Regions from separate parts of the Idiomarina sp. 28-8 genome, predicted to be linked through region 1. Evidence: predicted binding sites of a transcription regulator. Region 1 holds the regulator's gene; each other region holds the start of a gene.
The links. Region 1 encodes LexA, which represses DNA repair genes until DNA is damaged. Its sites were predicted from a motif close to TACTGTATNNNNATACAGTA; they were not measured.
Positions count from the first base shown of each region.

Region 2: the regulator LexA is predicted to act here: its motif matches at 2,461-2,480, upstream of RJ32_RS08875 (YebG family protein).
Region 3: the regulator LexA is predicted to act here: its motif matches at 1,668-1,687, upstream of RJ32_RS04730 (ImuA family protein).

Region 1 is NZ_DF266789.1:560,139-565,687, reverse strand. Features, by position in the region: gene coxB (cytochrome c oxidase subunit II) at 1-554, opposite strand, end outside; gene RJ32_RS02835 (hypothetical protein) at 860-1,297, opposite strand; gene lexA (transcriptional repressor LexA) at 1,294-1,911, opposite strand; gene plsB (glycerol-3-phosphate 1-O-acyltransferase PlsB) at 2,043-4,565, shown strand; gene ubiA (4-hydroxybenzoate octaprenyltransferase) at 4,553-5,404, opposite strand; gene RJ32_RS02815 (chorismate lyase) at 5,406-5,549, opposite strand, start outside.
Region 2 is NZ_DF266791.1:204,517-210,065, reverse strand. Features, by position in the region: gene RJ32_RS08890 (hypothetical protein) at 1-412, opposite strand, end outside; gene RJ32_RS08895 (hypothetical protein) at 1-12, opposite strand, end outside; gene RJ32_RS08885 (flavin reductase family protein) at 546-1,202, shown strand; gene RJ32_RS08880 (MFS transporter) at 1,192-2,373, opposite strand; gene RJ32_RS08875 (YebG family protein) at 2,509-2,823, shown strand; gene RJ32_RS08870 (M14 family metallocarboxypeptidase) at 2,900-3,811, shown strand; gene RJ32_RS08865 (DEAD/DEAH box helicase) at 3,840-5,090, opposite strand; gene RJ32_RS08860 (DUF6436 domain-containing protein) at 5,278-5,549, shown strand, end outside.
Region 3 is NZ_DF266789.1:967,991-973,539, forward strand. Features, by position in the region: gene RJ32_RS04720 (mechanosensitive ion channel family protein) at 1-657, opposite strand, end outside; gene RJ32_RS04725 (acyltransferase) at 670-1,581, opposite strand; gene RJ32_RS04730 (ImuA family protein) at 1,700-2,299, shown strand; gene RJ32_RS04735 (DNA polymerase Y family protein) at 2,299-3,702, shown strand; gene RJ32_RS04740 (error-prone DNA polymerase) at 3,686-5,549, shown strand, end outside.

The DNA of each region.
Region 1 (5,549 bases):
CTGTGAATAACATCGTCCGATGTAACCAAAAAACGTACCTTCCTGTCAGTCGGAATAACCAGGGGACGGTCCACCTCCAGCAAGTAGTTCTCGCCTTTTTCAAACTGATTATTAATTTGCTCCTGCTGAGTGGCTAAACGACTAAAGTATTCAACATCGTTTTCAAAGTATTTGTAATGCCATTTCCACTGCGACCCAGTTATCTGAACCGTCACGTCTGCATCTGCCGTGTCTTCCATGGCAATGAGTGTGGTTGTTGCCGGCACAGCCATGCCTGCGAGAATAAGTAGAGGCACTATAGTCCAGGCAATTTCTACTTTGACGTTTTCGTGGAAATTTGCAGGTTTAGGGTTTTTCGACTTCCGATGGCGGATTATCGAAATGAACATGAGACCAAATACAATCGCACCAATGACACAGCAGATGTAAAAGATAATCATATGGAGATCGTAAACTTGGTTACTCACTTCAGTGACACCTTGGGTCATATTGAGACGCGACTGAGCAACAGCCGGTAGACTCGTTAGCGCCAATAGTGCCCACAAAGGCTTCATTTTCACGTGGCTTCTCCTCTTATTCTTCAATGAGACAGCAAAGCAAGTTTTGCTAGCCTGAATTAGAAGAACAAAGAGGTAAGCAGAAAAAGGTACAGCTTCTCCCCAGAAATCGCTTTCTCTACTGACTCTTTGTTGTAGTTATCGTTATTATATTATTTTTATAATCGGGTACTGCATTTATTAACGAATTTACAACCAAAGATCCAGATCAAATCACGCGAACGAACAAAAAATAAGCGGATCTGTTAAAAAAAGGCTGCGAAAGCAGCCTTGGGGAAGAAAACACACTAACAAAGGTGGGGTTAGTGCAGGTGGGATGTCAGTGTGTTTTTATCAAACAGGAAATATTGTGTTTCACTTAATTTACTGGCCATTTTTGCACGCTGCCAGGTACGGCTGGAAACCGAATCGAGATAACCGATAACCATACTACTGGTACCTGCTAGTAAAGCCTGTTCCAGCGCCCATTCACAACGTTCGACAGAATGACTGCGTAACCAGCGGATTTGAGATTCAGCTACGCCACAGGCAATAAGTTGCTGAATGACGTTTTTATCGCCACCAATAACTGTTATCCACTGGCTCGGTTTTTGTTGCAAAGCCCGCTGTACAACCGGAGACAGGCTATCGACGTCAAATGAATCCTGACTGCGTTTCGCGTCTACAGGGAAAGGCGACACCGGCGCTTCGGCAGTCCACAAACCCGGGTGATGTAGTTTTTGCTGATATTGAGTTTTCATAAGGTCGCTCCGTTTCTGATCACACCCACCGCAAGCCCTTCAATGGCAAAAACTTGCTCGGCAAGGTTGACAGTAATGGTAGAGAAATCTTCATTTTCAGGATGAAGCAAAATAGTTTTTCCGCGCTGTTCAAAACGCTTTACAGTGACTTCGTCTTCAACTCGTGCAACGACTATTTGTCCGTTACGTGCTTGTTCGGTTTTATGTACAGCCAGTAAGTCACCGTCTAAAATGCCAATGTCTCTCATGCTCATACCGTTTACTTTAAGTAAGAAACTGGCGGCTGGATGAAACAGTGATTCGTCAATTTTGTAATGGCCTTCAACGTGTTGTTCAGCCAATAAAGGTTCACCTGCTGCAACCTGGCCGATTAACGGCAGGCCATCGGCGATATCGTAGTCATCGCCGACAAGGCGAATACCGCGCGACATGCCGGGGAGTATTTCGATAACGCCTTTACGGGCCAGCGCTTTCAGGTGCTCCTCCGCAGAGTTGGCAGAGCGGAAACCCAGCTTATGGGCAATTTCGGCACGGGTCGGCGGCATACCGGTTGCGTGCAGATTATCCTTAATAAGCTCAAGAATTTCAGATTGTCTTGGTGTTAACGGGCGCATAATGTACCTGTTTATTTGTACAGTGATACTGTGAGTATATACAGGTAAATTGATTTCGCAAGTAATTTCTTGAACGACATTTTTACACGAAGTTGGTATCCTGTATTTCTGTTTAAAACAGAGGTCTCTATATGAAAGGAATAAGCCGCTTTTTCCCAATTTTTAAATACCCGTTACGCTGGTTAACGCGCTTTCAGGAAATTTGGGATGGCACTGAAGAAGAGCATTCAGCAACTGTTGGCAAGCCAATTGTTTATGTAATGCGTTCAACCTCTAAAGCGGATCTATCAATTTTACAGCGGGCGGCGCACAAGCGTGGCTTGCCAGACCCTGTCGACCCTCTTGTGGTTAATGGTAAAACCTATAACCGAATCATGTATCTGGAAGAATTGGCGAATGAGGTCTCGGATCAAACGGTGTCCGAATTTCACCAGTTATTAACCCTGCACAAAGACCAGCCGGAGCTGGATGTTCAACTGATACCTGCGGGCGTATTCTGGGGCCGCCAGGCCGGAGAAGAAGCGCATGCCGGTAATACTATGACCGGTGACTTAGATAACCCGGGCCATTGGCGTAAATTCTGGCTGGTATTTTTTTCTGGTCGACAAGTGTTACTGCGCTTCTCACGTTCGGTGAGCCTGGGCACTATGGCGCGTGACCACGGAACAGATATGCGTATTGCGCACAAATTGGCGCGGGTAGCGCGAGTTCATTTCGTTCGTATGCGCCATGCTGTTGCCGGCCCTAAACTGAGTCAGCGCAAAGAGTTGATGTCAGCACTCATTAATACCCCGGCGCTAAAAAAAGCGGTATCGGATGAAGCCAGAGGTAAGAAAATCAGTGAAGAAGCCGCCCGCAAGCGCGCTTTATCTTATATCGATGAAATAGCCGCCAACTATAATTCAACACTTATCCGGGTGTTAGATCGTTTTATGGCCTGGATGTGGAACCGGATTTACAACGGCATTCATGTAAAAGGAGGGGATACGATTCGACGACTGGCGCAACAAGGACACGAAGTTATCTATGTGCCTTGTCATCGAAGCCATATGGACTACTTGCTGCTTAGCTACGTTATTTATAAAGAAGGCCTTGTGCCGCCGCATATTGCGGCTGGCGTGAACCTTAATTTTTTCCCTGTCGGTGGCATTTTCCGCCGTGGCGGCGCGTTCTTTATTCGCCGCAGCTTCCGGGGTAACAAACTGTACTCCTCCGTTTTTCGCGAATATTTGTGCTGGTTGTTCCAAAAGGGTTACCCGGTGGAATACTTCAGTGAAGGCGGCCGCTCCAGAACCGGCCGCTTATTACCGCCTAAAACCGGTATGCTGGCAATGACAGTGCAGGGCATGTTGCGTGACCAGCAACGCCCAGTATCGCTGGTGCCAGTGTACCTTGGTTACGAGCATATTATGGAAGTGGCTACTTACCTGAAAGAGCTTAAAGGTAAGGACAAAGAAAAAGAGTCGGTTTTTCAAATTCTGAAAACCGTGGCCAAGCTGCGCAATTTTGGCCAGGGCTTTGTGACTTTCGGTCAGCCTATTAATTTAAAACACCATTTGGACAAAGTGGCGCCTAACTGGCATGAGTCGGTCACGCGAGGGGCACAGGAACCGGAACGCCCGGGCTGGTTGAACCCGGTGGTAGGTGGTTTAGCCGAGCAAGTTATGCAGGGCATTAACGATTCAGCGGCGGCAAACAGCGTTAACCTTACCGCATTGGCGCTACTGAGTTCAGAGCACCACGCGCTGATGAAAGAAGAGTTGTTGGCTCAACTGGAGGTTTATCTGGGCGTGCTGCGCGAAGTGCCATACAGCAATATGATGAGCGTGCCGGAGGAGACACCGGAAGAGCTTTGGCAACAGGCACTGCGCACCGACAAATTTACGGTTGATAGCGACACCATGGGTGAAGTCGTGTCGCTGGAGCGCATGACAGCCATAGCAATGACGTATTACCGGAATAACATTCTTCATTTGATGGTCGTTCCCGGTATTGTTGCGTCAATTATCATGGCTAAGAAGAAAGTCAGCGTGGCCGAAATTGCGGCGCGGACGCAGGCAATTTATCCGTCGTTAAAAGCCGAGCTCTATTTGAGTCATAATGTTGAAGACTTACCGCTCTGGACGGAAGCTCTTGCTGAAGAGTTGGCGCGACAAAAGCTAATTACTCTGGAAGACGGTGTTTGCACCATAGCGCAACGGGAAAGTGCGCAGTGGTATCGGCTGAGGTTATTGGCCAACAGTGCCAGCGAAACCTTGCAGCGTTATTGTATTGTACTTGAGTTGCTGCAACAGGCGCAGCCTATTATGCGGGCAGATCTCGAAAAGCAATCTATTACCCTGGCCGAACGCTTAAGTTCAATTCACGGTATTGACGCCCCGGAATTTTACGATAAGAAAGTTATGTCGACGCTGATTGCCAGTTTAAAACAGCAAGGTCTGGTAGAAATTAATGACGACGGCCAGCAAATTGCTGCCGAGCCGGTGGGCGAGCTCAGCGATCAGGTCGATGAGCTCATTGACGGCCCTGTGCTACAAACCATTCGTCAGTCGGTTGAGCAGTTTGTTCAGCAGCTAAAAGAGCAGGCAGAACATGAACAAAAAGAAGCACCCAAAGAAGAGCAAAAGCCGACTGAGAGTAATCAGAACCAGTAATGCACGGCTAAGCCAATAGCGAATACCATGCCAATATAATGGTTATGCAGAAAAGCCTGGAAGCACTTTCCGGGCTCTCTGTGCCGTATTAACCAGTGCTGGTAAGCAAACAACAGAAAAATAGCCGCTAATGCCAGCCACACCCAAAGTTCAACGGTAATTAAGTGCAATATCCAGCCCAATAAGGCCAGAGTCGCGAGTTGCAACAGGCCAATAGCCAGACGGTCGAAGCGGCCAAACAAAATTGCCGTGCTCTGCAGGCCTATCTTTAAGTCGTCTTCGCGGTCCGCCATGGCGTATTCGGTATCGTAGGCGACCGTCCAGAGAATATTGGCAAGAAATAGTAAGCCAGCAATAAACCATTGGTCAGACTCTAGTGCGGTAAAGGCCATGGGAATGCCGAAACTAAAGGCGATGCCCAGCACTATTTGTGGCAAATGCGTCCAGCGTTTACAAAACGGGTAAAGTGCCGCTACGCCGGCAGCGAAAAAGCTGAGCATGACCGTTTCAGTGTTCAGCTGCATAACCAACCCGAAGGCAATGGCTAACAGCGCGATGAAGCCTATCATTGCTTCAGTTGCCGATATTCTTCCCGCCGGGATAGGACGCTGACGGGTGCGGCGTACGTGACCGTCATAATTGCGGTCGGCAAAGTCGTTAATAACACAACCGGCAGAGCGCATGACAAAAGTACCGAGCAAAAATATGACAACTATACGCAGGGGCGGCTCGCCGGCTCCGGCTATCATGAGTGCCCATATAGTTGGCCAGGCAAGTAGATAGGTACCAATGGGTCTGTCCGCACGCATTAACTGCCAAAAAGCGACTAACTTTTGCATACTAACTCTTGTTATTCGGCGAAGAGTACAGTGGCGAGGGCTGCAGAAATACTTCACTGACTAACAGTTGCTCACCGCCCGTTGAAAATATTCGGCGTCTGCTGAGCAGCCTCTGGTTTATCCCAAACCACTGCTGATTAAGCCG
Region 2 (5,549 bases), on a different contig from region 1:
GTTCATGCGCATAACCGGATTCCTCTAATTGTTGCATACAGTGCCCCAGGCAACGAGAATGCTGACAACCGGTAATTAGGAGTTGATAGCAGTAACGACATATCTCTTCTAGCGGCTGAGTTTTAGCCTGATTAAGCCATGATGTTAGTTGCTCAACACTCTCTTGTTGAAACTCATACGCCTGTAGCTTTTGCTGGCAGCGAATATGGGTAGCAATTAACAAAATAGAACAGGTTGTAAAGCTTTGGATGGCATTACCCACCAGTACAGGTTCACTGAAGGCCCGTTTTGCTGAGTCGCGTGCCTGACTGAGAAATGTCGTTGCAGCGCGATAATCTTTTTGGTTGAGCAGTGAGCTCGCTATTTTTAGCTTTTCCTGAGAGTTAAAGTACTCTTGATAGGCGTTAGTCATTATGCATCCTTTATTCTGGCTTTGATTAAACAAGCTAACGCAAATGATAATAGTTCGCAATAAGTTATTTGTAAACGATCGTAATTGCAAAATAAAACGTATAGATAGCCGACAAAAATAAACTGGAGCTTTAATGAAAACCTACAAACAGCAAGATTTAGCGAAAATGAATGACCGCGATCGCGCACGTTTTGTGAATTGTTTATCCGGGTTTAAAAGTGCCAATGTCATTGGTACCCGAGACCGGCATCAGCAAAATAATTTAGCCATGATAAGTTCTGTTGTTCATCTGGGAAGTAACCCACCTCTGTTAGGGTTTGTTATGCGCCCTCAGTCAGTAACCCGACACACCTGGGAAAACATTGAAGAGAGTGGTGTTTATACGATTAATCAAGTTAACGAAAATTTTTTTCGCCAAGCACATCAGACCTCAGCACGGTATCCCAGAGAAACATCAGAGTTTGAAGCTTGTGGCCTGACGCCCGAATTTGTCGACGGTTTTCATGCGCCGTATGTGGCCGAAAGTTCGCTCAGAATAGGTATGCAGCAGGTTGAAATTATTCCGATACAACATAACGACACTGCATTAATTGTTGGGGAAGTTCGTTGGGTTGAAGTTAAAGAAGAGGCGGTGAAAAGCGATGGTTTCATTGATATAGAATCGCTCGGCACAATGACAATTTCAGGCCTTGATGGGTATCATCGCACTCAGCGGGCTGCGCGTTTGTCTTATGCGAAACCCGATGAGGAGCTTAGTGAATTAGATGCAGAAGGCGAGCCTAAAGACTAACTATGTTGGGTGTTCTGCGACTGTGCTTTTTAGTAACCCAAAAGAGTAGCAGACCGGCCAGCGACAGCGCGCACCCAACCCAGCCGGTTCCCTGCCAACTAAGTGGAGAAATAATAGCAAGACCACCCAGCCAGGCACCTAAGGCGTTAGCCGCATTAAAAGCGGAGTGGTTTAACGATGCTGCTAAAGTCTGGGCTTCTCCGGCAACGTCCATTAAACGTACCTGCAGAGCCGGAACCAGCGCGGCGGAACTACCAAGTAATAACACCATAGGCATCACCGTCCAGAGACTCTGCAGTGTTAAGGGAAAAATTGCCAGCACAATTGCCGACCATACCAGAGAACCGCCAATGGTTAATTTCAGATTTCTGTCGGCAGCCCAGCCGCCGACCAAACTACCCGCCAAGGATCCCAGTCCGTAGATAAATAAAGCAACAGGTATCCAGTGAGAATCCAAGCCGGTGGCGTTTATTAGTGTTGGAGCTATGTAGCTCAGTACCGCAAACATGCCGCCGAAGCCAATGGCCCCTATGGCTAAAGTCAGCCAGACTTGAGGGTTTTGTAATGCCTGCATCTCTCCACGGGCAGAAGTTTTCTTTTCATTCGGGTGTTTGGGTACCACAATGAAAATCATGACAAAGGCCAGTAAGCCTAGAGCTCCCACGGTATGATATACGGTGCGCCAGTCAATAAGCTGCCCTAACCAGGTGGCTAAAGGGTTTCCGACCAGGATAGCTACCGTGAGTCCCATCATCACCATAGTTACTGCCATACCACGTTGATTTTTACGAACCATATCGGCCGCAACCAAACAGGCAATCCCGAAATAAGCACCGTGAGGCAGGCCAGTTAAGAAACGTAACACCTGAAGTAATGTGTAATTGTCTGCTGAGGCACTGGCGAAGTTGCCCAGAGAAAATGCCAGCATTAGTGCCAGTAACATAGGTTTGCGTGGCAGCCTGGCAAATAAAATGGTAATAAGCGGAGCTCCGATAACCACACCAAGCGCATAAAGACTGATTAAGTGGCCTGTTTCCCGGGTGTCGGTATTAAAGTCTGCAGCGACGTCGGGCAGCAGCCCCATAATGACAAACTCACCAATACCAATGGCAAAGCTTCCAATTGCCATTGCAAAAATGGCCAGTAGAACTTGTATTTTTGAGAACTGCATAGGGCGGATTTACTTCCTGTCGTAACGAAGGCCTGTTCGGAGTGCGCAGTTTAGCGAATGCTACAACTATTGCAATCTATGTCACTTTACTGTACAAATAAACAGTATATTTACACATCAGCAAAGGACCATACCATGGCTGTAGTAACCCAATATGTAGTTATTCGCGACGGAGCCGAGAAAATGACCTTCACTTCAAAAGCCGAAGCCGATGCGCACGATAAAATTCTGGATATGGCAGAAGCCCTGAACCCATTAATTAAAAGTAGCGAACTGTTCACTGATGAGCAACAACTCGAGGATATGGCTCTGTTTTTAGCGAAAGAGCGTGAAAATATACTCATTGCTTTAGGGGCTAAAAAGCCTAAAAAACCTAAGACTGAAAAAGCATCGACAGAAAAAGTGGAAGCGTCCAAGCCTGCGGATAAGGAATCGACCAAAGCGGCTTAGCTACCGGTATTTCATTTGGTGCCGGCAAAGACTTTGCTAATATAGCAGCCTTGTTTTAAGTGAATAGGATTAAAATATGACGCAACAAACGATTTACCATATCGGAACACCGGGCACCCCATGGGGAGCGACAGAAAAAGCTCAGTGGCTGGCCGAGCAAACGAAAAAGCGCTCTTACTTCGATGATGTGGTTAGTAAGATTGAAACCTTTAAAAGCGATTTCGATGTAGACCAATATGGTGAACTTGCGTACGACAGCGGTACTTATCCTTTATTTGTGGTCAGAACAAAAAACTGGGATGACTCGAAGCCAACGGTTTTGGTTACCGGCGGAGTACATGGGTATGAAACCAGTGGTGTCCATGGTGCGTTGCGCTTTATTGAAACCAAAGCGAAAGATTACCAGCCACACTTCAATGTGGTGGTAGCGCCATGTTTGAGTCCCTGGGGCTATGAAACCATCAACCGTTGGAATCCGGCGGCCATTGATCCTAATCGCTCTTTTGTCGCTGATTCTCCTGCCGGGGAATGCGCGCACATTATGAATTATGTTGCTGGCTTAGGCGTAGATATTCTGGCCCACATAGATTTACACGAAACAACGGATACGGATAACAGCGAGTTTCGTCCGGCCAAAGCGGCGATGGATGGAAAAGTGAATACGAACTGGAATATTCCGGATGGGTTCTATTTGGTTGGAAATTCAGAAAAGCCTTATCCTGAGTTTCAGAAGGCGGTGTTAGATTCGGTGGAAGAGGTCACTCATATTGCCGATGCCGACGACGAAAATAAACTGATAGGCGAGGATATTGCTCAGCGTGGCGTTATTTTATTGCCAACGGCGAAAATGGGTTTGTGCATTAGCTTTAGCAAAGCAGAGTATGCGACGACTACAGAAGTGTATCCCGACAGCCCGAAAGCAACGCCTGAACAGTGTATTCAAGCACAAGTTGCTGCGGTAACCGGAGGACTGGACTTCTTAAAGTAAAGTCCGGTCCTACAGGTCTGCGGTAGAATTAACGTCGTGTGTCCGGGCGCTTCTGGCGAGGCGCACGACGAGAGTTTTGAGGACGCCCCGTACGAGGCTTCTGAATCGGCTCCGGCTTTATGCTGGGGTCTGGTTCAAAACCCGGAATAACTTCCCTGGGTATCTCATTTTTAGTTAGCTTTTCTATATCGCGCAGCAATTTATGCTCATCAACACAGACTAAAGACGCCGCTTCACCTTCACTTCCTGCACGACCTGTACGGCCAATACGGTGTACATAGTCTTCAGCGACCTGAGGCAGTTCAAAGTTAATAACGTGTGGCAATTCATCAATATCAATACCGCGTGCAGCGATATCCGTTGCAACCAATACTCGTAATTTACCGGCTTTAAACTGTGCTAAAGCCTTGGTTCTTGCGCCCTGACTTTTGTTACCGTGGATTGCCATAGCGGGGAGGCCATCATCAGTTAACTGTGTTGCCAGTCTGTTAGCACCATGCTTGGTACGCGTAAAGACCAGCACTTGTCGCCAGTTACGGCTGCCAATTAAGTAACTGAGTAGCTCTCTTTTACGTTTTTTATCCACCGGATAAACACGTTGCTCAATGGTATCGGCTGCGGCATTTTGGCGTGCTACTTCAATCAGCTTGGGTTGCTGCATAAACTGCTGAGACAGTGCCTTAATTTCACTAGAAAAAGTCGCTGAAAACAGCAGTGTCTGGCGTTTTTCAGGAATGAGCTTCATGACCTTTTTAATGTCATGAATAAATCCCATATCCAGCATGCGGTCAGCTTCGTCCAGAATCAGTACGTCAATTTTACTTAAATCAACGGTTCCCTGACGACTGTGATCCAGCAAACGGCCGGGTGTTGCAACAAGAATATCAACACCACGACGCAAGGCACTAATTTGTGGGTTAATACCAACACCACCAAAAATCACCAGGGACTTAAGACCGGTATATTTTGCATAGGTATTCAAATTGTCTTCAACCTGTGCTGCCAGCTCTCTGGTTGGCGTAAGAATTAACGCCTTAATAACAGGCTTTCCGTCGGTCTTTGTCTGCGACAATTTGTGCAGCAAAGGTAGCGTAAAACCAGCTGTCTTACCGGTACCCGTTTGCGCGGCGGCTAATAAGTCGTGGCCGGCCATAACGGTCGGAATGGCTTGCTGTTGAATTGGTGTTGGGGTGGTGTAACCGCATTCAGTAACGGCTCGTAAAATATCGTCGCTCAATCCGAGTGACTGGAATGAGGATGGGTTTTGTTCTGTGGACATGAAGCTCCGGGAATTATGATAGTAGATACCGCGCTAATGAGCGGCTTTTCGACATTGTATCACAAACGAGACTAAACCTTTATTTAGAAAAGTACCCTGAAACTGAAGTTTTTCTTGATCCGCTGAAAAAGCGGGCGCATCATTTCCGCAAAATGTCATTTCGCAGTAGGGCGTTTCATTGTCATTCATGAAATCAGGTAAGGCTCGTTCCCGTTGGCTTATTATCGCCGTTGTGGCCTGGTTTGGGCTGGTGCTTCTGGGTATCAGTTATTTACTGGAACAGCGGCTGGTCTGGTTTGATGAAAAAGGTGAATTACTGGAGCTCAGCAATAACGAAAAGCTGGAACCTCAGTTAGTGGCTGAGCTCACGCGTCTTGGTTATTCCGTTGCTGGCAGCGTTTTTCATATTACCTCCGGGGACTGTTCTTGTAACTGGCGCTCATCCGGGCATATGGCCAG
Region 3 (5,549 bases), 410 kb from region 1:
ATCAACCCCGTGATCAGTCAGTTCAATCCAGTCACCAATAGCAACCATACGGTTGGTCGCCAATTGCACTCCGGCGACAAAGCCCATTAGGGTATCCCTGAAAACCACCATAAGAATGGCGGTCATGGCGCCGAAGCCGCTGAGTAAATACATGGGGGACTTGTTCATAATAATGGCGATGGTAATAATAATGGCCATTAGTACCAATACGAGCTTTATAACCTGTATGACCCCGGTAATGGGGACTTCACGTGCTTTATAAGAGTAATCATAAGCAATGGATACTACGTTAGCTAAAGCCGTGAGGATGCTGGTAATAACCCAGGTAAGATAAACACCAACAACGGTACGTAGCGGGGACTGCCAGCTTTCAAAGTCATCGATAAACAGGATCGGTATGAAACTGTGTATCAGGATAACCGGGGCTAAGTTAGCGCAGCGCTTAAAAAGGCCGCTGTTAACCAATGACTTATACCAACGCTCAGGCGCTCTTTTTAGTAAGTGCTCTATGGCATGGTCGATAAGCCAACGCGCTATGGCATAGGTAATATAGCAACCAATAAGAACCATTAATGAACTGATAGCCAGGCTCAGTTCCTGTAAATTGCTTTCAATACCGAATTTCTGTAGCCACTCTTTTACAAACTCGAAGTCCATTATAAAACTCCCTTAGCGGGTGCTGTGAATTTGCTTACGCATTTCGTCAATGGTTTGATCTTTTTCCTGCCAGCGCTGATTCAACCATTGTTGAAAATGGGCTCTGAAGACTTCGTCACTGGCGTAATCGCCGATTAAGTCAGCGGTAATGGGCCGTGTCTTTATATCAACATAGACGTTTTTCAATTGTCCGCTTAATAAATGCCAGACTACCGGGCGTTTATCGGTTCCCGGATAGACAATGGTAATATCCAGAATGGCCTCAAACTGACCTCCCATAATTTGCAAAGAGAAAGCCGTACCGCCGGCCTTAGGTGGCAGCAGGTTGCGAAAGGGGCTCTGTTTCTTTTCGTGTTTTTCCGGGGTAAAGCGCGTGCCTTCACAGAAATTCACCACAGTTGTAGGAATGTGGCGGAATTTGGCGCAGGAGCGTGTTGTTGTTGCAATGTCTTTGCCTTTTAAGTGTGGTTTTTTCTCCAGCAACTCTTTTGAGTAGCGTTTCATAAAAGGCATATCCAGTACCCAGCAGCCCCAGCCAATAATGGGTATCCACATAAGTTGTGACTTTAAAAAGAAGCGGGGCATAGGCATGTGGCGACGAGTCAAATGCATTAATACCAGCACATCGACCCAGCTACGGTGGTTAGCCATAACCATGTACCAGCCTTTTTCGTGGATATCGAGGTCACCTTCAATGTGCCATTCCATGCGTTGAGTCAGCTGGAACATCATTGACATACAGTACGCCCAGACTCTGAATAGAGCATTCCCCAGAAAAGAACAAATGCGCTGAGGCGTTTTAAAAGGCAGTAACACTTTAAAAATACCAATACTAATAATCGAAACACCAATAATAGCGGTGGTGATTAATCCCCATGAAAAGTTAATAACGACTCTGAAGGGAATGAGTATTGATGTCAGCATGCTGCCCTATCCTAATTAGAAACAATGAGATAAATAATAACTGAAGCCAGTAATGATGTCTGTTGGTAACGAGTAAAAATTAATGATACTGTATATATGTACAGTATTCGGAGGTTTTATGCAGACAAAGCTTCAGACTCTTATTCAGCAAGGGCTTGTTTGGCATGGTCAGGTTACCGACAATCAGACAGCAACCTTAAGCTCCGGTTTTTCGTCGTTAGATACGGCGCTGGGCGGTGGCTGGCAATACCCGGGGTTGCATGAATGGCAGTTGCCAACTCCTTTTTCGGAGCAGGCACTATTGTTGCCATTAATACAGCGTGCGGTGCAACAAAAGCAGTCAGTTTTCTGGGTAAACCCTCCGGCCTGGTTGTCGGCTGCTGGCTTACATCATTATGGACTTAATGAGTCTATGCAGGTGGTTGTTCAGACCAGTGCAGAGAAAGCTGCCTGGGCGTTTGAGCAGATATTGCAGACAAAAAATGCGCTGGCTTTAGGCTGGTTTGCACAAAAAGAGACGACAGCTCAATCTGTTCGGCGTTGGTATAAAGCTGCCCAAACCGGGCAGATGGGCGTGGTCTTGAGCGAACCCGCTTTAAATGAAGAGGCGCGGGCTTATTCTAACCGTGTACGGTTAAAGCTTGGTGAATCGGGTGTCACGCTCGACATACTAAAACGTAAAGTGGGTTGGCCGCTGGAAGGCGTTGTTCTGAACTAATGTGGCTATATTGTCATTTTCCCCAACTACTACTGGATAATCGGGTGCGCTTACAGCCTGACAGCAACACCCTGCCGCTGGCACTTTACCAGTTACAGGGTAACCAGTCGGTTATAGTGCAGTGCAACACCTTGGCGCGGGAGGCTGGGGTCAAAACCTCTATCCAGACGGTTATGGCAATATCGCTTTGTGAGCAACTGCAACTCGTTGAATATATTCCGGAGCGTGAGCAGCAGGTGTTGCAGCAATTAGCCACCCGACTTTACCAGTGGGCAGCTAAGTTAGTTTTGTATCCATCCAAAGGTCTGGCAATTGAGTTGAGTAGTCTGGCGCAGTTGTATGGCGGGATGGATGCGGTATTTAACACGTTATCCCGAGAGGTTGATGCGCTGCCAATTAAGGCTCAGCTGGCAGTCGCGGATAACCCTTTAGCCGCTCAATTATTAGCAGAATATGACTGCCCGGTTTCGTTAAACCCCAAAGAGTCTGCACAGCTGCTGGCTCAGCTACCTATTGGTGCTGCCGGTTTAGGAACAAAAACACAGAAGCATTGTAAAGCCGCTGGTTTTCGTCAGCTGGGAGAGCTCATACAGTTATCGGGAGATGAAGTCGGCCGGCAGTTGGGCCTGGAAACACAGTTATATCTGGAGCGAATTCAGGGTCGCCAGCAGCAAAGTTATAATTTTTTCACTCCACCGGAAAGTTTCCGGCAAAGCCTGGATCTGGTCACTGAAATTCCTCACTGGCAAGGGTTGTTGTTTCCGCTAAAAAGACTGTTCGGTGAGCTGGAAGATTTTCTCTATCAGCGGCAAAAAGTAACCCAGCAGGTTAGTATTGAACTGCATCACCGATATGAACCTCCTTCTGTTGTTCCCGTCGCTTTAGCTGAACCCGGCTGGCGGGGGCAGAGTTTTTTGTCGTTACTGCAGTTAAAAATGGAATCTATACCCTTGCCAGAAGCGGTTATAGAAATTACGTTGGTAGCTAACGAGCTATTGCAGTCTGAACAGCACAACAGTCACTTTTTTGGTGTGCAGCAACACCGGCATGAAACACTGCAGCTTATTGGCCGGTTACAGGCTAAGCTTGGCAACAATGCCGTGTTCTCGCCAGCCATGAATGACGACCCTCGCCCCGGTAATAACGAATTTCGACGCCCGGCAGGGGAAAAGCCTCAAATTTTATCTGCGGCGCCTAAGCGGCCTCTTTGGCTATTACAGCCTCCGCAGCCAACTTCAATTGATTTATGGCAACTACGTCACGGGCCGGAACGCAAAGTCTGTGGTTGGTGGGACGCTGGTGACATAGCGCGCGACTACTGGATTGCCCGGGACAAGTTTCAGCGTGTGGGTTGGCTCTATTTTGAGTCCGGACAATGGTATTTGCATGGTTGGTTCAGCTGATATGTTCAAAGGTTCCGGTGGAAAACCTTTTGCTGAGCTACACAGTTTAAGCCATTACAGTTTTTTGCGCTCAGCCGCTTCGCCGGAGGAACTGGTGAGGCACGCAGATGATCTGGGTTATGCCGCCATAGCAATAACTGACGAATGCTCTTTGGCCGGTATTGTAAAAGCCTATCAGGAGTCAAAAGAGCAGGGTATTAAACTGATTGTGGGTAGTGAATTCAGGGTGACCGAAGTGGGTACGCTGGTTGTGCTGGCGCCAACCCGGGAAGCCTATGCGGAGCTTTGTAAAAAAATTACACTGTTCCGTAGTCGCAGTGAAAAAGGCCATTATCAGGCCAACATCGATGATTTTTTCGACGGGTTCTCTCAGTGTCTTTTATTGTGGCAGCCAGACTTTTCTCAGGCCCAGCTTCTGGCCATTGGTGAAAAGTTGAAATCGGTATGGCAGCAGCGCTTTTGGCTATTATACGAGCGGCATTACCAGGCTGACGATGAAAGGGCTTTTCAGGCTATGGTTGAGCTACAACAGGCCGTTAAAGTGAAAGTCACCTGCGCTGGTGGCGTTCGCATGGCAACCATTGAACAACAGCCGCTGTATGACATTCTGAACGCGATTCAACATGGTGGCTCTTTAGCGCATCAGCCGGGGTTAGCCAGTAACAACGCGGAGCATCATCTGCGAAGCCTGAGTGAGTTGCAACAGTGCTACCCGCAAAAGTGGCTAGCCGAAACACTGGTTATTGCTCAGCAGTGTCAGTTTTGTCTGTCCGAACTTCGTTACGAATACCCCGTCGAACTGGTTCCTGAAGGTATGAGTGCCTCCGGCTATTTAAAGCAGTTAACTGAACAAGGCGCTCGCTGGCGTTATCCGCAAGGTGTGCCCGAGTCGATAAAAGCGCTTTATTTAAAAGAGCTAAGCCTGATAAAAGAGCAAAGCTACGAGCCTTTCTTTTTAACCATTCATGACTTAGTTCGTTTTGCCCGTGAGCAGGGAATCTTATTTCAAGGGCGTGGTTCGGCAGCAAACTCGGTGGTTTGTTATTGTCTGGGCATTACCGCGGTTAACCCGGCGCAAATTCAGGTGTTGTTTGAACGTTTTATTTCTAAGGAACGGAACGAACCTCCCGATATCGATGTGGACTTTGAGCACGAGCGCCGCGAAGAAGTCATTCAGTATATTTACCGCAAGTACGGTCGGCAGCGCGCAGCGTTGGCTGCAACGGTTATTACCTACCGTTTTAAAAGTGCTTTTCGTGATGTTGGCAAAGCTCTGGGCTTTAGTGAGCAGCAACTGCAGTATTTCCGTCGCAACTTAGACCGACGCGACAAAGAGCAAAGCTGGCAGCAACAGCTGGTGCAACAGCACCCCGAAGTCACAAATTCGGTAAGGGGGCAGCACCTTTTACAGTTCACTGAGCAATTGATGGGTACTCCCCGGCATTTGTCGCAGCATGTCGGCGGTTTTGTTATCGCTGCTGATGACTTGTCACGGCTGGTTCCGGTAGAAAATGCCTCGATGACGGACCGTACGGTTATTCAGTGGGACAAGACGGATCTCGAAAGCCTGGGCTTATTAAAAGTAGACGTGCTGGCGCTGGGCATGCTGACGGCATTACGAAAAATGCTGACGCTTATTAATTCGCGCTATGACCAGCAACTGACCATGGCAACCATTCCGCAGGAAGACAGCCGAGTTTATCAGCAGCTGCAAACCGCCGATTCTATGGGGATTTTTCAGATAGAGTCGCGGGCGCAAATGAATATGTTGCCGCGATTAAAGCCCAAAACTTTTTATGATCTGGTCATTCAAATTGCGATAGTGCGGCCCGGCCCCATACAAGGCG